Regions from separate parts of the Alteromonas sp. 4NH20-0056 genome, predicted to be linked through region 3. Evidence: predicted binding sites of a transcription regulator. Region 3 holds the regulator's gene; each other region holds the start of a gene.
What was found. The regulator sigma-54, encoded in region 3, starts transcription at its own class of promoters, with help from an activator protein. The targets are predictions, from matches to a motif close to GTTGGCACGNNNNTNGNNT.
Positions count from the first base shown of each region.

Region 1: AC27EZ_RS08910 (formate/nitrite transporter family protein) is a predicted target of sigma-54. The motif match lies at 5,219-5,237, and genes of this name have one in related genera.
Region 2: AC27EZ_RS00025 (DVUA0089 family protein) is a predicted target of sigma-54. The motif match lies at 6,071-6,089, and genes of this name have one in related genera.

Region 1 covers NZ_BAAJLS010000004.1:59,619-67,375, reverse strand. Annotated here, with positions in the region: gene nirB (nitrite reductase large subunit NirB) at 1-2,178, opposite strand, end outside; gene AC27EZ_RS08915 (bifunctional protein-serine/threonine kinase/phosphatase) at 2,475-4,184, opposite strand; gene AC27EZ_RS08910 (formate/nitrite transporter family protein) at 4,188-5,051, opposite strand; gene AC27EZ_RS08905 (nitrate- and nitrite sensing domain-containing protein) at 5,542-6,825, shown strand; gene AC27EZ_RS08900 (LacI family DNA-binding transcriptional regulator) at 6,963-7,757, shown strand, end outside.
Region 2 covers NZ_BAAJLS010000001.1:4,469-12,225, reverse strand. Annotated here, with positions in the region: gene AC27EZ_RS00070 (methyltransferase domain-containing protein) at 1-258, shown strand, start outside; gene bioD (dethiobiotin synthase) at 255-926, shown strand; gene pepE (dipeptidase PepE) at 897-1,619, opposite strand; gene AC27EZ_RS00055 (low molecular weight protein-tyrosine-phosphatase) at 1,713-2,183, shown strand; gene AC27EZ_RS00050 (FecCD family ABC transporter permease) at 2,183-3,151, shown strand; gene AC27EZ_RS00045 (ATP-binding cassette domain-containing protein) at 3,148-3,927, shown strand; gene AC27EZ_RS00040 (class II 3-deoxy-7-phosphoheptulonate synthase) at 4,011-5,354, shown strand; gene AC27EZ_RS00035 (hypothetical protein) at 5,386-5,718, opposite strand; gene AC27EZ_RS00030 (DUF3820 family protein) at 5,746-5,961, opposite strand; gene AC27EZ_RS00025 (DVUA0089 family protein) at 6,139-6,723, shown strand; gene AC27EZ_RS00020 (ABCB family ABC transporter ATP-binding protein/permease) at 6,736-7,757, opposite strand, start outside.
Region 3 covers NZ_BAAJLS010000001.1:616,333-624,089, forward strand. Annotated here, with positions in the region: gene mlaF (phospholipid ABC transporter ATP-binding protein MlaF) at 1-63, opposite strand, end outside; gene AC27EZ_RS02740 (calcium/sodium antiporter) at 535-1,491, shown strand; gene AC27EZ_RS02745 (KpsF/GutQ family sugar-phosphate isomerase) at 1,491-2,465, shown strand; gene kdsC (3-deoxy-manno-octulosonate-8-phosphatase KdsC) at 2,465-3,022, shown strand; gene lptC (LPS export ABC transporter periplasmic protein LptC) at 3,019-3,582, shown strand; gene lptA (lipopolysaccharide transport periplasmic protein LptA) at 3,551-4,096, shown strand; gene lptB (LPS export ABC transporter ATP-binding protein) at 4,099-4,824, shown strand; gene AC27EZ_RS02770 (RNA polymerase factor sigma-54) at 4,900-6,384, shown strand; gene hpf (ribosome hibernation promoting factor) at 6,415-6,702, shown strand; gene ptsN (PTS IIA-like nitrogen regulatory protein PtsN) at 6,712-7,155, shown strand; gene rapZ (RNase adapter RapZ) at 7,184-7,757, shown strand, end outside.

The sequences.
Region 1 (7,757 bases), on a different contig from region 3:
GTCATCTAAATCGGTAGCGAATAAGTCGGCATGGCGTGGCTTCATCCCTCCATTACCGCAAACGTAAAGGTTCCACCCGTTTTCCGTTGCTATAATGCCAATGTCTTTCCCTTGAGCCTCGGCGCATTCCCGCGTACAGCCCGATACACCAAATTTTATTTTATGTGGTGCGCGTAGACCCTTATAGCGGTTTTCCAAGTCGATAGCTTGGCCAACAGAGTCTTGCACACCAAACCTACACCACGTGTTGCCCACACAGGATTTAACCGTACGCAACGACTTCGCATAGGCATGTCCGGTCTCAAAACCACCGGCCACTAGTTTTTGCCAAATTGCAGGGAGCTGCTCTACGCGTGCGCCAAATAAGTCAACGCGCTGACCGCCCGTTATTTTGGTGTAGAGGTTGTATTCTTTTGCAACTTCACCCAGCAAAATCAGTTTATCTGGGGTAATTTCACCACCCGCTACCCGCGGCACAACAGAGTAAGTACCGTCTTTTTGCATATTGCCAAGATACGTATCGTTGGTGTCCTGTAGTGGCTGATGTGCCTGACGAAGGATATAGTCATTCCATACCGACGCAAATATGGAAGCAGCGGCCGGTTTACAAATTTCGCAGCCTAACCCTTTACCATGCTTTTCAAGCAGTGCATCAAACGTCTCAATATTTTCTACTTGAATAAGATGATAGAGCTCTTGGCGAGTGTGATTGAAATGTTCGCAAATGGCTTTAGATACTTCTACGCCACGTTTCTCTAGTTCAGCATCGACAACGTTTTTAAGTAATGCCGAACATCCCCCACAGCCTGTACTGGCTTTTGTGCACGATTTAATATCGCCTAAAGAGCAACTACCGCTTTCGATAGCCTCAACAATATCGCCTTTAGATACGTTGTGACATGAACAAATAGTGGCGCTGTCGCCAAGAGCATCGGCCCCTAACAAGGGCTTTTCTCCTGAGGACGGTAATATAAGCGCTTCTGGCGCATCGGGCAGCGCAATGTTGTTTAGCGCATATTGCAACAAAGTATCGTAGTCGCTGGTATCGCCGATAAGAACCGCGCCTAATACCTGTGTTTTAGTTTCATCGACAACAAGTTTTTTATACACGCCTGCAGGTTGGTCGTGGTAAGTATACACCAGCGCCCCTGGGGTATTGCCATGAGCATCACCAATAGACCCCACTTCAACGCCCATTAGCTTAAGTTTGGTACTCATGTCCGCACCTGTAAATTCGCCTTCATTGTTAGTCAAACTAGCAACGGCGGCGCGGGCCATGGCGTATCCTGGCGCTACCAACCCATAAATACGCTTTTCCCACAATGCACATTCCCCAATAGCATATACATTAGGATCGGAGGTTTTACATTGATTATCGATAACAATACCGCCGCGTTCACCTACGGCTAAATCAAATTCACGGGCTAGCTGATCACTAGGTCGAATACCGGCAGAAAATAACACCATATCGGTTTCAAGGTGTGAACCATCAGAAAACTTCATTCGATAGCGGCAGTGCTCACCAGCCTCAATAATCTCGGTGGCTTTTTGTGTATGTACTTGTACGCCGAGCGCTTCAATTTTATCTTTAAGCAGCGAGCCCCCCATAGCATCAAGCTGCACCGCCATTAGTTGAGGTGCAAATTCAACCACGTGCGTTTCTAATCCTGCTGATTTAAGTGCATTGGCTGCTTCAAGCCCCAGTAAGCCGCCTCCCACCACTACGCCTATTTTACTTTGTGCGGCAGAGGCACTAATAGACTCAAGATCTTCAATGGTGCGATACACCAAGCAATGTTCTTGCTCGTTGCCGGGGATTGGAGGAACGAAAGGATAAGAGCCTGTCGCTAACACCAGTTTATCGTAGGGGTAAGCAGTACCATCTTTAGTGGTGACGACTTGATGAGTACGATCAATATCCGTTACCCACGCACTGGTAACGGCATTTACCTCCCACTGCTGATACGTTTTTTCGTCTGTAAGCGCTAAATCGGCTGCGGTTTTACCCGTAAAGTAGGACGATAGGTAAACGCGGTCGTAAGCTAAACGGCCCTCTCCACTTAACACGGTAATATGGTAGTCAGCTTTGCTGTTTATAAGTTGCTCAACAAAGTGATGGCCAACCATACCGTTGCCAATTATCACAATGCGTTGTTGCTGCTGTGAGGAAAGCGTCATCTCGTTCACCTTTATTTTAAGCAAAAAAAACCCACAACCATTCCTGGTTGTGGGCTTCGTTGCCTGATTAAGTACATTGTTAAATATGTTACTACTCGATGATACACAGGTACCTAGTCGAGACTATGAAAATAATAATACAAGTATAGTGCCAATGCTTTTCATCGCTATATTACAAAGACTTAGCAAAATAACGTTGGCGTAAACCCGTTGATATCGCACCACGAATAAGCAAAGAAGATAGTTTATGGTGCATTCCTTTGATACTGAGCGCCGTTTCTCAAACAAGGTTCAGGTTACGTATAATGAACAACAAACATAGCAAGAAGTAATACCAGCAATACGCCAGACACGGTTTTCCATGCCCGTACTGGATGCTGCTCCATCAGCGGCAGGCTTTTACGGTAAGATGGATTAGGATGGTTTAAATCGTATAGAAATTCAGACAAACTCGGATAGCGTTTCGACGCTTTAGGATGGCAAGCCCGTTTCAGCGTTTCATCAACCCACATAGGAACGGCGACGTTTCGTTGTAGCAAGCTGATATAACGCAATTTAAGTAGACCTGCGTAGTTGCTTTTCTTGGCAACGTTACTGTTGTAGGGATAATCGCCACTGAGTAAAAAGTATAGGACCACTGCTAAAGAAAACTGATCTGAGCTTTCATCAGGCCAAAGCCCTACAAAGTATTCCGGAGCGGTAAATAATAGATCTCCAGGAATGGCAAGCTGCACATCACTATGCGAAAAATGATAACCCGCTATGCTCGCGGCACCAAAGTCTACCAGTGTGACCTTACCGTTTTCATCAACCATGATGTTATCTGGCTTGATATCTTGATGAAGCACGTCTTGCCGATGCAGTGCCGTTAGGCCGCTAACCATTTGCGTACTCCAGTCTCGAACTTTAGCAAGAGGAACGCTACCAACGTCGTTTCGGTATTGGCGTAAACTTATTCCAGGTGTGTACGCCATGGCAATATAAAAGTAATGTCGTGTAAAGGGGCACTTGTAGGGTTTAAGAACATTGTCATGTTGTACGCGTGCGCCAATCCACTCCTCTTTCACCATTTCATCTAAAAAGCTTTCGTTATCGTGCATCGACTTTGCAGGAATTTTTAACACCGCTTGATGATTATGGAGCTTATGCTTAGCAAGAAAAACCAGACTGCGTTCACTGGAATATAACTGCCGCTGTATTATCCAGTCGTCTATTACATCGTTTGACTTGGGCGTATCTAAAAACGGAAGAAAGCCATTTGAGGTGTAAGGTGTTTGCTCTTCTTTTGCAATGGACAATACGTCAAGCAGCGCTATCGTGACGTTATCGTCACAGTCTGCATTCAATGCTGCTTGCGCTATTTGCTGCGCCCCCAAATCTGCACTAGATGTATTATGCTGATGTATCGCGTACCATGTTTTTGGCGACAAGGTATCCGCTATGCCATCTGTCATTAATACAAACATATCGTTAGGCGCTACCGTTAGGGTGGTAATATCAACGGTTAAGTTAGGCCGAATACCCAGTGCATTACTTAAATAAGTATTTTTGCCCTCGCCGGCTTCTCGATGTTGACGGGTGCAAAGCGTTACTTCACCGCGGTGTATGTGATAAATGCTACTGTCACCACAATGTAGTAACACCGCAGACTGTCCTTTCAAAATGACTGCACTAAAGGTACAGACATACCCTTTATCAAGGTTTTCAAAATAGGGGCTTTGTTGATTTTTTATGTAAAGCTCTGTATTTATACTACGTAACACATGTTGTGCCGCCCTCGATATAGACCACACGTCACTTGTTAACGGGAATTCGCGTACAAACGTTTCAGCAGCAAAGTTGCTTGCATACTGGCTAACCTGACTGCTACTTATTCCGTCAGAGACAATGGCGATAGCATCAAAATTTGCAGATGGCGAAAAATCAGGCACCACCACACAATGATGGTCCTGATTAATCGGTTTTGTGCCTTTGTTCGAAAAGGCACCGTGTCGAAGGGTGATCACGGTTTATATTTTGTCATTCACTTTTGCTGCAAGCACTGTTTTGTTGCTAGCACCTGTAGCGATAACGCGTTTAGGCGCGGTACGCACATGTGTTGAATAAATAGTTAAACCAGTAAACGCTAAGCCTCCCACTAAATTACCGAGTGCGGTAGGAATTTCATTCCAAATAAAGTAATCCATCACTGAGAACTCGCCACCCATAATTAAGCCGAATGGAAACAAGAACATGTTAACCACCGAATGCTCAAAACCCATAAAGAAGAACAGCATGATAGGCATCCACATCGCCAACACTTTACCGCTTACGTGAGTAGATATCATTGCACCAACAACACCAAGCGATACCATCCAGTTACACAACATGCCGCGAATAAAAATAGAAAACCAGCCAGCAACGCCATGCTCTGCATACCCTAGCGTTCTCGCCTCTCCGATACCCGCCACCTTTGTAGCTATAGCACCGCCGTCAATGTTGTAACCCATGGTGAAAACAAACGACATCATAAATGCCACGCTCAGCGCACCTGCAAAATTCCCTAAAAACACTAAGCCCCAATTGCGGAGAATTTGTGGCCATGTTACACCCGGTCGCTTTGCCAGCCAGGCCAGCGGAGTGAGCACAAAGACCCCCGTAAGCAAGTCAAACCCCATGAGATACAACATACAAAAACCTACAGGGAAGAGTATTGCACCAATTAAAAACACTCCTGTTTGAACCGCAATGGTTATGGCAAAAACGGCGGCCAACGCCAAAATGGCACCCGCCATAAAAGCGCGAATTAGTGTGTCGCGAGTAGACATGTATATTTTGGATTCGCCTGCATCAACCATCTTGGTTGCAAATTCGGAGGGAAGTAAATACGCCATCTTTAATCACCTATTCTGTTGTTTATAATCGCCAAAAATATTTTCAGCCTAAATTAAAGGCATAAAAAAACGCCCGCTCTTATTTCCAAAGAAATAAGTTGCGGACGCCTTTGTCCTTATCTTGTTATTTGCCAAGATACATTGTTCGGTTGTTCTAAATATAATCGTTACAACATTAGTGCCAATATTTATGCACGAACATTTTTTTGAAATATTGTTCTAATACATGATTTTACGTCAAATTTTGAATTTTTGTATGTTTTCATAGAAACGCGCCGTGCACTCGACACGTGAAAAAACGCACCGCGATGGGGCAGACAAACTTATTTTAGGCACATCTTTTTTGGGGTTGTATTGGCCCAATGTAATAAAGGCGCAAATTAACACGAAAATAAGACTGTTTTAGAGCAAAATAACCTAAATATTTATTAAACGATTGAGAGGAACAACTTTTGCTTATTCTTGGTATACAGCTTTTGGACACCTCACGATGGCGACACATAGCGATATAACAAAACGGTTCTTTTTATTGGCTAAGCATCAGGAAATTCAAGCGCTCCGCCACTTATCATCAAACTGTAAAGTAGTGAAAGCCGTTACAGACATGATCCACCAGCTACAGCGTGAGCGAGGCATGAGTAATGTATTCCTTTGTTCTAAAGGTGAACGCTTTAAAGAGCAACGGGCACTGCAAGAAGAAGTTAGCAAAGAAAGTGAAAAACAGCTTCGTAGCCTACTTCATGCACTTTATTTATCTAATTCAGATAAAGATTCAGGGATCCGTTTAATAAACAGCATTACATTTTCCCTTCAAGGCATGGACAACCTAAATGGCTTACGCAGCAAAGTATCTTCACAGCAACTCACGCCTTCAGAATCCACTAATGCCTTTTGCCGACTGATAGCCGCATTTATCGACGTAATTTTTGAGGCCGCAGATGTGGCTAGTGATCCCGCCATTACCGCGCTTCTCGTTGCGCTCTTCAATTTCATTCAAGGCAAAGAGTTCGCAGGTCAAGAGCGGGCATGTGGGGCTATCGGGTTCTCATCTCAACACTTTCAATCTTCTTTATGCGACCGCATTACCGCACTGACTGATTCTCAAAACAATGCTTTTGATACTTTCACTAAGTTTGCAGATGCGACTGAACTTTCCATGTGGCAACAACAATTAGACAGTGAACACACACGGCACCTTAAACGACTCCGTAAAATGATTTGTGCGCTTGACGATAATGATTCATGCACCGCTTCACTAAGTGAGATTTGGTACGATATCGCTACATTACGCATTGATGATATGCGGGATATTGAAGAACACATTACCGATAGACTAATTGAACGAGCTGCGCAAAGGATAAGTGAGGCGGAAGAAGAACTTCGAAATAACGAACAGTTAGTCGCGTCTTTAAACAGTACCCCTCCCGTCGATGGGGCGCCAATTTCGATGATTTTCGATGAAACCGTTAAAGGGCTATCAATAGCCGATAACGATATAGTCGAGGGGCTAACACCTTCCTCACTTTCTGCACACAAGTCGTTCTACGATTTAATTCGAGAGCAAGCACAACGTATTCACGATATTACCACTGAGCTTAATGGCGCTAAACAAGCATTGAATGAGCAAAGAGTAATAGATAGGGCTAAATTACTGCTTATGCAACAAGGTAAATTAAGTGAAAATCAGGCTTACAAAAAGCTGCAATCGGCTGCAATGGATAACAATATTCGCATCGCCGAGCTCGCACACCGTATTGTGGCCAACGCCAGCTAACTATTGGATGTTGAGGGTTTAAGAAAAGCGTTAGCATCCCCTTAAAGAAAGCGCTTTCCCATTTTTTAATTCTAACGATATACTTATATTAACTTATCACCTTAAAGTAAGTACTTACAAACATATAAGGCTATACAATGGCGACTATTTACGAAGTAGCAAAACATGCAGGTGTATCGTTGTCTACCGTCTCTCGCGTACTCAATGGCAAGGAGTCAGTCAACCCTGCTATGGCAGAGAAAGTCAGAAAGGCTGCCGATGAACTACAGTATACGCCTAGCCATATTGCGCGTGCATTAGCCTCAAAATATACCAATGCCATTGGCATAGTACTGCCAAATACCAATATGGTATTTGCTTCGCATTTATTATTTTCATTCGAACACATGCTACGCAAACATCAGAAACACTGCGTAGTCGCATTCTCTCACGATACAGAAACGTCGGAACGTGACGCCATATCGTTTTTATTAGCTCAAGGGTGTGACGGCGTTGTCGTAAACACCATTGCACCTACCGCACAACACCTTAGCAATAAAAGTAAGCCGTTAGTTGTTCTCAATACATCCGCTACCAATGCAAGCGAACATGCCATTACAGCATCGCTTGTGAACGTCATAATACGTGCAAACGCATTTTTGATTAGCCAAGGACATACAGATATCGCCCTGATATACGACGACAGCACCGCAAAGAATGACGACATATTTGCGCTTTTTAGCAGCGCAACAGTGCTTCATGCAAATAATAATGAAACCGCTGACCCTCTTATGGATTTGCTTGCCACCGGCTCTACCTTTTCAGCGGTAATATGTACCAGTACTTTGCTCGCTGAGTCAGTGACAAATAGTGCGAAAGAGTTGGGCATGGAATTACCAAATGATTTATCAATATTGGTGGCGTATGCGCCAGGTGCACAATCGGCGCATACT
Region 2 (7,757 bases), 610 kb from region 3:
TGGCTTGCCAGTTTTCATAGTGCTGGATTCAAAGTATCGCGACTGATCACTAAAGATTATGTAGACACTCACGCTGACGTGATGAACTTATTGCGTTCTATCAAAGGCGTTGGCGCAGGTGAGACGGGAAAACGCCATGGAACGCTTTCAAGGCGAGATATCAAAAAACTAGGTATAGCTTATGAAAACCGGTTTGGGGTTGAAGGCAAGCTTCCGCTTACCTATCGCGTTAGCCATTTTAGGTTAGAAAAATCATGAAACAATACTTCATTACGGGTACCGACACCGAGGTGGGGAAAACGTATGTCACGAGCCACCTTCTTAAAAGTGCAGCCATGCTTGGCAAGTCGACATTGGGTTATAAACCTATTGCGGCGGGGTGTGACAATATCGAGGGTAATTGGGTTAACGAGGATGCAGCAAGTTTGCACGCTGCAAGCAGCATAGCGGTATCGATTAAAGAGGTGAATCCTATTGCGTTAGTGCCACCCATTGCACCTCACATTGCCGCAAAAGAGGCGGGCGTTACGTTGACCGCTGAAGCGATAACCGCAGGTCTTCGTCATTTAGAACGATATTCCCCTGATCTATTACTAATGGAAGGAGCGGGTGGATGGCAGCTTCCTCTTAGTGATGATACCTTTTTATCCGATGTCGTCGCGTCATTGGAAATGGACGTAATTTTAGTGGTTGGTATGAAGCTAGGGTGTTTAAATCATGCTCTGCTTACGGCGAAGGTAATGCAGCAGCAAGGCGTAAACCTTGTGGGGTGGATAGCGAATGACATTACTGGGTACATGTCACGTTATGACGAAAACTTAGCGACGCTTAAACACGCAATGCCCGCACCTCTGCTGTTGGAAATCCCTTTCCAACAAGAACCAAGTGCTGAGGCATTACAGCGGGTTATCCAAAAGCTCTGTTAAATCTTGCTGCGGTGTTATGGCGGTTTTTTCTTTGCCTAAAAAGATAAAGCCACCTTTATCGCCTAGTAGGGTCAATGCATTATTTGATAACCGTAATGCTGTGCCTTCCCTTATTCCCACCACCGGCATGGCAGGGTAGAGCGTAGTAAATTCCGTTAAGCGCTGGTCACGAGTTTCACCGTTGTGACCAGGGGGATGGAAGTCACTGTAATGCGGGTTTAGCTGAAAGGGAACAACACCGAGCGCTTCAAAGCTAGGAGGGGCAATGATTGGCATATCATTGGTTGTGCTAATGGTCATTCCGCAAATATTAGACCCAGCACTCCAGCCGATGTATGGCGTACCGTCTGCTATTGCATGCTTTATTGGCACCATTAAGGCAGTGTTGTATAGCGTATACAGCAAATGGAATGTATTTCCTCCGCCCACCACAATTGCCTGATTATTTTTCTTGGCAGACTGTATTGCGGCCACAGGGTTGTCTACGGTATGCAATCCGATGACATTACATTGAGGTAACGCGTTCGCAACGGCATGCACATAGGCATCGTAACTTTGGGTTACGGCGGCGTAGGGAATAAAGATGATGTCGCGAACATCACCTAAGTGTGCAAGAATATGCGCGCTCGCATGTTCCAGATAGGGTTCATTGCCTTGGCGTGAACTACTTAACATTAATACATGTGCGGTCATAACAGTTCCACATTTTTTCTGACGGCGTATCATACGTGATTGAATTAAAAAAGTTTAGTCATACCCGTTTATAGCCACAATAGGATTGTTCAAATGAGTCAAAAAACCTCTGTTCTTTTCGTATGCTTGGGCAATATTTGTCGCTCGCCAACCGCAGAGGCGGTCTTCAAACATAAAGCAGCCAATGCGGGGTTAGACCTTGTTATCGACTCGGCAGGTACCCATGGCTATCATATCGGCAAATCGCCAGATAAGCGCTCTCAAGCAGCGGGGGTCGAGAGAGGCTACAGCTTTAAGGGGCTTAAATGTCGCCGCGTTGATGAAAGCGATTTTGAAAAGTTCGATTATATTTTGGCTATGGATGAAAGTAACTTATCTAACCTTCGCGGAATGTCGCCGTCGCAACACCATAATAAGGTGCATTTGTTTTTAGCGTTTGCTGATAGTGAAGATAAAGAAGTACCAGACCCTTACTACGGTGGCAAAAAAGGGTTTGACCTTGTACTTGATCTTATCGAGGAAGCGTCAGATGGCTTAATTGCTCACATAAAACAGAATCAATAATGTCACAGCGCGTGCCAAAAACACTTGTCATAGGGCTGCTTGTTTCGGCGCTTATGGTATTTGTAGTAGGCATAATGTGGAATGTATGGTTTGAGCAAGCGCCGATTGCGTTAAAGCAACATATATTCACCCATGTTCAGTTGCCTCTGGTGGTGACTGCTTTACTCGTTGGCGCTGCGCTTGCGACAAGTGGAGCCACGCTGCAAGTCGTGCTTCGAAACCCCTTAGCCGACCCTGGGATCATTGGGATCACTAGTGGAGCAAGTTTGGTTGCTGCATTTATGTTGTTAGCAACACCCGCTTGGGCTGAGCCTTTTCTTTATGTCATTCTGCCAGCCAGTTGCTTTGCGGGTGCACTGTTTACCACCTTTCTTATTTACCGTCTTGCGAGACGCCTACAGGGCTCTGTAACCGCCGTAATCTTATCGGGTATTGCTGTATCTACGTTAAGTGGTGCGGTGGTGGGGTGGCTGTATTTATTTAGTGATGCGCAGTCGCTAAGAAACCTTACCTTTTGGCTAATGGGCAGTTTATACCAAACTACTTGGCCCATTTTATGGGTAAGTGGCCCGGTTATTATTGTGAGTGTGGTGTATCAAATAAGACAAGGGACATCGCTAAATAAGTTGTATGCGGGAGATATTGCAGCCATTAGCAGTGGGGTAAACGTGCAACAACTCACAGAGCGCACGTTACTAGCAAGTGCCATTGCAGTTGGCGCTGCGGTGTCTATTGCCGGTGCCATTGCATTCGTTGGATTGTTAATTCCACACGTTCTGCGCCTATTGCTAGGGCACGACAACCGCTTACTGCTTCCTTTGTCAGCACTGGCGGGAGGCGTGTTGTTGTTATTGGTAGCGTGCGCGTCTGAGTTAACTAGCGTGATAACGCTTCCGGTGTCGATGATAACGGCTACCCTTGGAGGGCCATTATTGGTCTATGCGCTTTTTAAAGGGCATGTGCGATGACGAACGTGGTGTTATTAACATCAATCGATGTAGATAAACGGTTGGCCGATATTACCGGTCAGATAAATCAGGGCGATTGTGTGCACCTTGTTGGTCCAAATGGAGCGGGGAAATCTACGCTATTAAATGTTATCGCGGGGATTACCCCTATCGATGAAGGATCATGTACGCTGTTAGGTAACGCCATAGCAACGTGGCCGCTTTCAAGCTTAGCAGGCATAAGGTGCATGCTGGGCCAGCAAAATTATTCAGCCTTTCCATTGCAAGTGTCAGAATATTTGTCTTTTTACTCTACTTATAAGGCAAATGGCAACGATGTGCCTGATATTGTCGAAGCCGCACTAGAAGTACAGCAATTTGCTAGTAAGTCATTAAATACACTGTCAGGCGGAGAACGTCAGCGCGTAGAGCTATGTCGCGTTCTACTTCAAGTATGGCCAGCAGTCACGAAGGGGGCAGCAATTATATTGCTCGATGAACCACTTCAGGGGCTAGATATTCGTCATCAGTATGCACTGGTCTCGTTACTTCAAACCCTTTGCGCGCGAGGAAATACGGTAGTAATGAGTTCTCATGACCTTGCTTTAAGTGCCAATTACAGTTCGCATGTGTGGTTGTTAAAGCAGGGGAGCATGATAGACAGCGGTATTCCACGACAGGTTGTAACAAAAGATAATCTTGAAACGACGTTTAACTGTCATTTTGCTATAAGCAAGCACGATAACTTTCTAGAAATTCAAGCATGCGCCCCTATTTCCTTTCACCAGATATGGTAAAGTGCTAGACCAGTTACGATTCTTACAACCAGCGCGGCATTGTGGTTTGTCGTTGGTGCATTCATATTTTCGGGAGAACCTCATTGAGCAATTGGCAAGTAGACAGCTGGAGAAGCAAACCTATTCTTCAGCAACCTCATTACGACGATCAAGTGCGCTTGCATGAAGTAGAGCAGACGCTAAGTACTTATCCACCGTTGGTTTTTGCTGCAGAAGCGCGCGAACTTAGACGCCAGCTTGGTGAAGTGAGTTTAGGTAAAGGCTTCTTACTTCAAGGTGGCGATTGCGCAGAATCGTTTGATGAGTTCAACGCGCCTAAAATTAGAGATACGTTCAAAGTTCTTTTACAAATGGCTATCGTGCTGACGTTTGCTGGTCGTTGCCCCGTTACTAAGGTAGCGCGTATGGCTGGGCAGTATGCTAAGCCTCGTTCATCAGACATGGAAACGATTAACGGCGTAACATTACCTAGTTACCGTGGTGATATTATTAATAGCTTTGAATTTACCGAGGCATCACGCCGACCTGATCCAGAGCGTCTTCTAGAAGCCTATCATCGAAGTGCATCAACGCTAAACTTGCTGCGTGCATTTGCACAAGGTGGGCTTGCCGATTTACATGAAGTGAATCGCTGGAACATGGCGTTTGTAGAAAATAACCCGTTAAAAGAGCGCTATCATGATATGGCGCTTCGTATTCAAGACACGCTAGCGTTTATGGATGTGATTGGTATTAATGCTAAAACCAGCACGACGTTACACGAAACGTCACTGTTTACCTCGCATGAGGCCTTGCTATTAAACTATGAGCAAGCACTTACACGTATCGATACCCTAACTGGTAAGCCTTATGATTGCTCGGCACATATGGTGTGGATTGGTGAAAGAACGCGTCAGTTAGACCATGCGCATATTGAGTTTTTCCGCGGCATTCATAACCCCATCGGTGTGAAAGTGGGCCCGAGCATGCAGGAAGACGATCTAATTCGTTTGATTGATGCGCTTAACCCGAATAACGATCCGGGTAGATTAACGTTAATTACACGTATGGGGGCAGATAATTTGGCAGATAATTTGCCACGACTGCTTAGAAGAGTAAAAGCGGAAGGGCGCCACGTGGTGTGGAGTTCAGACCCAATGCACGGCAATACGTTTAAAGCGTCAAGTGGTTATAAAACAAGAAATTTCGATGCTATTTTGAAAGAAATTAAACAGTTTTTCCAAGCCCATAACGCGGAAGGTACGCACGCAGGTGGTATTCACTTAGAAATGACAGGTCAGCATGTAACAGAGTGTACGGGTGGCGCTTATGCAATAAGTGACGACGACTTAGCTCAAGCCTATAAAACGCAATGTGACCCGCGATTAAATGCAGACCAAGTGTTAGAAATGGCATTCTTGGTTGCCGACCATCTAAAGCACGCATAATATAGGTAGTAAGAGGAGAGATAATCTCCTCTTACTCATTTATTGACGCCAACACATCGCGCCTTTCTTCTTCGGTTAATATTCCCGTTAATATAGTTTCTCTTCGCAAGTTTGCTGTACGCGTATCGTCAGCAAGCACCAGCGACCTGAATAGTTCAGGTGTGTCGATGGTTTCTAAAATACTAGACCACAACATATAACTGCCGTACCGCATGAGTTTTGCTTTATAGCGCATTTCAAGCGTGTTCTTTATCGGCTCAAGCAAGGTGGGGTGTGCAAGGATTTTATCTACCATTTTTTGGTGAAGCGCTAAGATACGTTGATTGACCCTGTCATCTTTGCGTCGTTTAGTGTGTGCTTTCATTCTTCACTAGCAGTATGTAGATAGAAATTAGTCATCGTCAAGTAAAGGCGCTACCACAGATTCTAAGCCGTTGAGCTTTATTTCATAGATAAGCGCGAGCTGTTGGCCGAGTTCATTGTCAGGAAACCCCTTGCTATGAAACCACACTAAATAGGGCTCGGGCAGGTGAAATAACCTACGACCTGCGTATTTTCCAAAAGGCATCACACTGTTGATAGCGTGTTTAACTAATTCTGCGTTCATCGAAACCCACAAGATAACTTCATTGCGTATACGGTAAAGGAAACTGTCAAAAAAGTTAACAGTCGGCGTTCAGCTAGTTTGTAAGTCTCTGATAGTATTGTGTTAAATTTTAGGCTCAAATTTTGCTTAGTTAATATTGCTCTTATACTTTTGTCTTAACCTAATTTCGAGGCCTTAATGAGATTATTGTCGTTACTTTTCCTTCTCGCTTTTTCATCATGTTCAAGTGCAGCGTTTATTACGTTTACCGGCACCTTTACTGATGACGATGAGCGTTTTTATATGCCTTTTACCGTGACGGATACCACCGAGGTAACGATTACGTCGTTTGGCTACTCAGGTGGCGACTTACTTGATACCACGTTTATTCCCGAAGGCGGCTTTGATACCGTGTTGTTTCTCTTCTCGTCGATAGGCGAATTTATTAAAGACAATGATGACAGAAGTTTAACGAGTTTTGACGCAGAGATCATTGAGACGCTGACTGCAGGTAGCTATGTAGCGGTGCTTGTGCAATACAACAATTTCTTAAATGGCGCAGTACAGGGTGGAGTAATCGATTTCAACGACGATAGCCTATGGGCGGGCTCTGGGGCAATAAACTTTGAAGATATTAATGGTGATAGTCGTACCGGAGATTACGCAATTCAAATTTCAAGCGACCGCCTAGTGACCGATGACGCTGCAAAGGTCAGCGCCCCCTCAACCTTGTTACTGTTTAGTCTGCTTCTATTGTTGCCAGCGTTAAGACGCAAGTTGTAAGCAACGAGCGCGCTACTCCTGTTGCGCGCGCCACAAATTGGCGTATTCACCCTGTAAAGAGAGGAGCTCGTTATGCGTACCTCTCTCAATGATCACACCGTTTTTCAGTACTAATATCATATCGGCGTCAATCACTGTCGAAAGGCGGTGCGCAATGACTAAACTGGTGTGGCCTTTCGCTGCGTTGCGAAGCGCACCAAGAATCGCTTGCTCAGAGCCGCTATCGAGTGACGAGGTGGCCTCATCGAAAATCATGATAGGCGTACCTTTGAGCAGGGCTCGTGCAATGGCAACTCGCTGCTTTTCTCCGCCAGACAATTTTAGCCCGCGTTCGCCTACCGTGGTATCTAACCCGTCAGGCAGTTTTTCGATAAATGCAGTTAAATGCGCCAGCGCTACTACGTGCTTCACTTCATCAAGTGACGCGTCGGGTTTTGCATACCGTATGTTTTCAAGTAACGTGGTGTTAAATAACACGGTATCTTGCGGCACAATCCCAATATTGGTACGCAGGCTCTCTTGAGTAACTTCCCTTATTGACTGTCCATTAATCTCAATGTCGCCTGAGGTAGTGTCATAAAAGCGGAAGAGCAATTTCATCAACGTAGATTTCCCAGCACCGCTTTCTCCTACCACCGCCACTTTTGCGCCAGCAGGAACGTCAAAGCTAACGCCTTTTAAAATGGGCCGTGCTTCTTGGTAATGAAAATGAATGTTGTTGAAGCGGATGCTTGGGTTGGAAGCCCTCAACGTAGTGGCGTGTGGTGCATCTTTAATAAGCGGCGTTTGTTCGAGTAACGCAAATAACTTGTCGATATTAGCGAGTGAACCACGAATCTCACGGTACACAAACCCAAGAAAATTGAGCGGCATGAAAATCTGCATTGTGAAGGCATTTATCAATACAAAGTCGCCTATCGTCATGGTGCCGTCCATTACACCAAATGCAGCATTGGCCATCATAGCTGTCATGGCAAGTGCAATTATACTTGCTTGCCCCCCGTTGAGCGCGAATAGGGATAATCGGTTTTTTC
Region 3 (7,757 bases):
ATCATAAATCACACGTTCAGATCGGCTGAAGGTAATATTGTCTACTTCAACTAAATGTTCCATATGCTCTCGTGTTGTCTGCTAACGACATCCTTTTTACACTTGCCACTATGCAGTTATATTTTCTTTAGTACGACATCTGGGTATAAGAAGATTTTATAGGACGCACAAATAATTTATGTTCCGACCGTTTACTCGCAGATAAACGTTACTTGTTCCCGCACTGTCTAGGCCTAACACCTGCCGTTTTGCAGCAAAATGTCTACCTTTTAGTCCACACTCTTTCGGTAAAGTTTACTGGGGAGTGTAATTTAGTGGCATTGTACGCTTTTTCAAGGGCGCATCCAAAACCAAAAAGTTACAACTTATGTTCGACTAAAACGAACGGACGATCGATTAAACAGTGGCGCACATGAACTTTCCCACGAGGTTTGCAGAAAAATACGTGTAACGAACAAAATAAGCTAGGTTTCCGTAGGCAAATGGCATCGTTTTTGCGACAATCATGGAAAATCGTAATCAGAACAGGTTGTTGTGCTTTTACACGTAAGTATATTTATTGTTGGTCTTATTGTCTTAAGTTGGAGCGCTGACCGTTTCGTTTATGGCGCTGCGGGGCTTGCCAAAAATATTGGCATTTCTCCTATGATGATAGGCCTAACCATTGTGGCGATGGGTTCGTCCGCGCCAGAGATTGTCGTGTCTGCTATCGCATCAGCAAATGGTAATATGAATACCGCAGTGGGCAATGCATTAGGCTCGAACATTACGAACGTAGCGCTTGTGTTAGGTATCACCGCGCTGGTAAAGCCGCTTGTCGTTGCATCAACAACGTTAAGACGAGAACTTCCTGCGTTACTAATCATTTCACTTATCGCGATTGGCTTTCTTATTGACGGAAAATTAGTCACCTATGAAGGCATTATCTTATTAGGCCTCTTTGTTTTCGTTATCGCCATGATGGCGTGGCTCTCTCTTCAGGTAGATAAAGAAGACCCACTGGTGAAAGAGACGGCTGACGAAGTGCCAACCGGCGTATCGAATACCGCGGCGTTAGTATGGATTGGCGTCGGCCTTATATTGCTCCCTCTAAGTGCTCACTTCATGGTGGACTCTGCAGTTGAAATCGCACGCTACCTTGGTATGTCAGACCTCGTTATTGGGTTATCGATAATTGCGTTTGGAACAAGCTTACCTGAATTGGCCGCAAGCGTAGCCGGTGTGCTAAAAGGCGAAGACGACCTTGCACTTGGTAATATCATCGGTTCAAACATATTTAACTTGTTAGCGGTGCTAGGTATGCCCGGGCTCATTGCGCCGGGACTTTTAGACCCCGATGTTTACCATCGAGATATTTACGTTATGTTAGGATTAACACTGTTGCTTTTCTTGTTCAGCTTCGACCTTATCGGTAAACGCATTATCTCGCGTGCAAACGGGAGCATTTTAATCGCCTGCTTTATCGGCTATCAATTTTGGTTGTTTGGGTAATGACAAACGAAAATCATTTTATACAATCAGGCAAACGGGTTATCGACATAGAAGCTAACGCAATAGAAGCGCTTGCTTCGCGCCTCGACGGCCGTTTCATTGCCGCTTGCGAGTTGCTGATGAATTGCACCGGCAAAGTCGTGGTAAGTGGTATGGGAAAATCTGGCCATATCGGTAACAAAATTGCCGCAACGCTTGCAAGCACCGGTACACCGTCCTTTTTCATGCACCCTGGGGAAGCCAATCACGGCGACTTGGGTATGCTTGGCAAGGGTGACGTACTGCTAGCAATTTCTAATTCAGGTGAAACCGGCGAACTGGTTAATTTACTTCCCGTCGTAAAACGCTTGAATGTGCCGGTTATCGCCATGACTAATAGTGAACAAAGTTCGTTAGGCAGGCACGCCGATATTGTGTTAGATATCCACGTCGATAAAGAAGCCTGTTCGCTAGGGCTAGCGCCTACCTCAAGCACTACTGCCACGTTGGTGATGGGCGACGCTCTCGCCGTCGCACTTTTAGATGCAAGAGGGTTTACCTCTGATGACTTTGCTTTGTCTCACCCTGGCGGAAGCTTAGGGAGAAAGCTGTTATTGAAAGTGAGCGACATTATGCAGTCAGGAGATGCCCTTCCCCTCGTTAACGAAACCACCATGATAGCTAATGCCCTGCTCGAAATATCTCGAAAAGGCTTGGGAATGACAGGTATCGTTGATGATGAGGGCGTATTAACCGGCATTTTTACTGATGGTGATTTACGCCGTATTCTTGATGCTAGAATAGACCTTCATTCTAAGCGAGTGAATGAAGTTATGACGGTAGGTGGAAAAACAGCATTCGCTGAACAACTTGCCGTTGAAGCACTCAACCTCATGGAAACACATAAAATTAGCGCATTAATGGTTGTTGATGAAAACAGGAAACCCGTAGGTGCCTTCAATATGCATATGTTGCTAAAAGCGGGGGTCTTGTAATGGACAATGCGATTAACACGCTATATGGGCAAATCCCAAGCGCGTTATTTGATGCGCTAAAACAGATACGTTTGCTCGTCTGTGATGTAGATGGCGTCTTTTCTGACGGACGTATTTATTTGGGTAATGACGGCGAAGAGTTAAAAGCATTTCATACTCGAGATGGCTATGGTGTTAAGGCGTTGGTGCAGCACAACATTGACGTCGCTGTTATCACTGGCCGAAAGTCGCGCATTGTTGAAAGCCGAATGAAAGCCCTTAATGTGTCACACATTATTCAAGGGGAAGAAAACAAATATGATGCATTAGGTGCATTAATGGAAACGCTATCGTTAACCCCTGAGCAGGTTGCCGTGGTAGGTGATGATATGCCTGACACTGGCATGTTTAAACGCGCTGCCGTTAACATTGCTGTCAATGATGCTCACCCATTGGTCGCGCAAGAGGCAAACTGGATTACATCACTTCCGGGTGGTTTCGGTGCCGTTCGTGAAATAAGCGACACTATCTTGCAATCACAAGGTGTAGAGTTTGGTATTCATGGTGCCAGCGTATGAACCGGCTTGGCGTCAGCATATCAGCCCTTTTCATTCTTGCACTGCTTATGTATCTACCTACGTGGATGGAAGATGAGCCAGCGTCTTCACAACAACAAGGGCAAAATGCACTAAAACCTGCTTATCAAGCAAAAAACCTGACAACAACCTTGTATAACGTTGAAGGCAAGCTTAACCACAAAGTATTTGCGGCCTCAATGGAGCATTACGACGAATTGGGGTTTGTCTTTTTTCAAAAGCCCAGATACTCAGTCTACACCGATAGCACAGAGTCGCCTTGGGTAGTGTCGGCACAAGAAGGGACACTTTACAATGATGAGCTGATTCAGTTAGAAAAAGATGTGCTTATCGAGAACCAAACGAACAATGACTTTGTCAAACGAATTACAACCCAGTATATCCAGATCAATTTAAACTCTAAACAAATGACGTCTGACCAACGTGTGAATATCCAAGGCACACAGTATGTCATTAATAGCAATGGGTTTAATGCAAACTTAGACACACAAAAATATGAGCTAATAGACCATGTTCAGACCATTTATTCTCCTAGTAACTAGTTTATTACTAGGTAGCGTTGCCACACCGTCATTCAGTGATGAAAACGACTTTAATCAACCCATCAAAGTCGATTCGAAATCACAATTCGTTGATGGAAAAAATAAAACATCGCTTTTTAAGGACGATGTCCGAATCTCTCAAGGGTCTTTGCTTATTATTGCTGACGAAGTTGAAGTTGTCGCCAGTGAGGGAGAAGGAAGAGAAGTATTTATCGCCAGAGGCGCTCCTGCAAGCTTTTCACAAACGTTAGAAGATGGCACCCCAGTAAGCGCGAAGGCAAATGAAATTCGCTATGAAGTCGTCAAGCGTACTATTTCATTGAGCGGTAATGCGGAATTACAACAAGACACCAGCCAAGTAAAAGGTGACAACATTACTTTCGACATGATCTCTGAGCAACTGTTGGCAACCGGTGGCGATAACGATAAAGACGGTCGCGTAACGACTGTATTCACGCCTGAAGCAATAAAAAAAGCAGCAGATGACAACAACGACGGCGAGGATGATAACTAAGCATGGCAACACTGAGTGCAAAAAACCTCGCAAAAGCTTACAAAGCGCGCCAAGTTGTAAGAGACGTGAGCTTATCGGTATCGACTGGCCAAATTGTCGGCCTACTCGGGCCTAACGGCGCTGGTAAAACCACGACCTTCTACATGATTGTTGGCTTAGTGCCTCTTGATAAGGGGCTCATTACGATTGATGATGCAGAACTTACGCATCAACCTATGCATGAGCGCGCTCGTCAAGGCATTGGCTATTTACCTCAAGAAGCGTCTATCTTTAGAAAGCTTACTGTGCATGAAAATATTATGGCCATCTTGCAAACCCGTAAAGATTTAAATGCAGAGCAGCAAGAACAAGAAGCCGATGCGCTACTTGATGAATTTAATATTAACCATATACGTAATAGTGCAGGCATGAGTCTTTCGGGTGGCGAACGTCGTCGTGTTGAGATTGCACGGGCGTTAGCAGCCAACCCGCAATTTATTTTGCTTGATGAACCATTTGCTGGTGTTGATCCTATATCAGTTAATGATATAAAGAAGATTATCCAGCATTTGCGAGATAGAGGAATTGGGATCTTAATAACGGACCATAACGTCCGCGAAACCTTGGATGTTTGCGAGAAAGCCTACATCGTAAGCCATGGTGAATTAATCGCCCAAGGCACCGCGGAACAAGTTTTGAGTAATCAAAAAGTAAGGGATGTATACCTAGGCGAGCAATTCAGGCTATAGTTAATAGTAAGTCGCAAGCGATTTAGCTATTTTCGCACTCGGTATACGCATAACAGAGCATAAAATAAGACGTAGATGAAACCATCTTTACAGCTAAAATTTAGTCAACAACTTACTATGACTCCACAGCTTCAGCAGGCCATTAAGCTTCTGCAGCTGTCTACGCTTGACCTTCAACAAGAAATTCAAGAAGCGTTGGACTCAAATCCGCTTTTAGAAGTTGAGGACGGTTCCGATGAACCTCAAGCTGAGCGCAACAATATTGACGGAGACGATTCGCGTTTAGACGCGGCACCTTCAGCATCAAGCGATACTATCGAGTCTGGTGATGCACTGGAAAAAAATGATTTGCCCGACGAGCTTCCTATTGATAGTACATGGGATGAATACTATTCGGCGTCGTCTGCCCCCGCACCTGGCCCATCAAATAACGATGATGATTTTATTTTCCAAGGCGAAACGACAGATGACATTCAAGAGCATTTGTCGTGGCAAATGCGCTTAACCCATTTTTCAGATACTGACCGTGCTATTGCCATGGCCATTATCGATTCTATAGACGAGTCAGGCTACCTGACCACGTCGTTGGAAGACATATTAGAAGCCATTAAAAGCGAAGATATTGAAGAACAGGTAGAGATGGATGAAATTGAGTGCGTGCTAAAACGTATTCAAATGTTCGACCCTATTGGTTCTGGCTCCCGTAGCCCTCAAGAATGCTTGATGGTTCAGCTGCGTCAATTTTCTGAAGACACACCATGGCTAGAAGAAGCAAAGCAACTTATCGAAGAATACTCTGACTTACTAAGCAGTAAAGACTACCGCACACTCATGCGTAAGAGTCGCTTAAAAGAAGACCAACTTCGAGAAGCCATGCGCCTACTGCAAACGCTAAACCCTCGCCCAGGCAGTGCACTTAAAACGAAAGAACCCGAGTACGTTATTCCTGACGTGTCAGTTATGAAAAAGAACGGACGTTGGGTGGTGGAACTGAATCCAGACAGCCTGCCTAAGCTTAGTGTTAATCAGCAGTACGCGGCAATGAGTAGAAGCTCCAAGAACAGTAGCGACTCACAGTTTATTCGTTCTCACATGCAAGAAGCTAAATGGTTCATCAAAAGTTTAGAGTCTCGAAATGAGACGCTAATGAAAGTTGCTAATTGTATCGTTCAGCAACAAATGGGCTTTTTTGAACATGGTCCAGAAATGATGAAACCAATGGTGTTAAATGATGTCGCAGAGATGGTGGATATGCATGAATCAACCATTTCTCGCGTTACAACACAAAAGTATATGCATACCCCCCGTGGTATTTACGAATTAAAGTATTTTTTCTCAAGCCACGTTGCCACGGAATCAGGTGGAGAGTGCTCTTCAACCGCTATCCGTGCATTGATTAAAAAGCTTGTTGCGGCCGAGACGCCGAGCAAGCCTTTGAGTGATAGCAAGATTGCTCAATTGTTGGCCGAGCAGGGCATAAAGGTCGCTCGGCGGACGATAGCAAAATACCGGGAATCTTTGTCGATTCCACCGTCGAACCAACGCAAGAGCCTTATTTAACGGGCTTAAAAAACATAAGGAAGACGAAATATGCAAATCAACCTAACGGGTCATCATGTTGAAATCACCGATTCTTTGCGTAATTATGTCGATACGAAGTTCACTAAACTTGAGCGTCACTTTGATCACATTTCTAATGTGCATGTCATCCTGAACGTTGAAAAACTAAGTCAAAAAGCAGAAGCAACAATGCATTTGAGCGGTGCTGAAGTATTTGCATCCTCAGAGAATACAGACATGTATGCGGCGATAGACAGCATGGTCGATAAACTCGACAGGCAGGTCATCAAGCATAAGGAAAAACTCAAAAAACATTAGTAGTAAAGCATGGACATACAAGCCATCGTAAGTCTGGACCGCACCGAGTGTGCGGTTCAGTGCAATAGCAAAAAGAGAATTCTCGAAATCATTAGCGACATTGCCGCGAATAACAACGAGGATATTGATCAGGCAGAAGCCCTTGCTAGCCTACTTGCTAGAGAGCGCATGGGAAGTACAGGAATTGGCAACGGCATTGCCCTGCCCCATGGCCGCCTACCGGGGTTATCTAGTGTTATCGCCATTGTGGTCACTAGCATTCCCGCTATCGATTTTGACGCCATTGACGAAAAGCCCGTTGATATATTTTTTGCATTATTTGTCCCTGAGGAGCAAACACAAGGTCACTTACAAACCTTGGCAACCGTTGCTCGCAAGCTAAGCGACAAAGACACACTAAAAGCCATTAGACGCGCAACTACTCGTGACGATATTATTACCGCACTTGGGTAAATCACTGTTATTTAAAGGGAGAAAATGAATGAAGCTGATTATTATCAGTGGTCGTTCTGGGTCAGGAAAATCAGTGGCGCTGCGTGCGTTGGAAGATTTAGGCTATTATTGTGTAGACAATATCCCTGTTAACCTCCTTCCTACTCTCACTCACACGGTCGTTGATGAATACGACCAAGTTGCAGTGAGTATTGATGTAAGAAATCTGCCAAAAGATCCTAACGAGCTCGTCGAAATTCTGGACTACCTGCCCTCTTCATGGTCAATGACTATTGTCTACATCGATGCGAGCGACGACATTCTGGTAAAACGCTTCAGTGAAACCCGTCGTCTTCACCCTCTGGCTAAATTGAATAAGTCATTATCAGAATCAATCAAAGCAGAATCAACATTACTTGCGCCTGTTATTGAACGTGCAGACTTATATATTGATACTGACAAGCTGACTATTCATCAGTTAGCTGAGCTTATTAGAGAACGAATACTTGGCAAGAAAAGCTCTCGCTTGGTATTGGTTTTTGAATCGTTTGGCTTCAAGCATGGTATCCCAAAAGACGCTGACTACGTATTTGACGCACGATTTCTTCCTAACCCCCATTGGG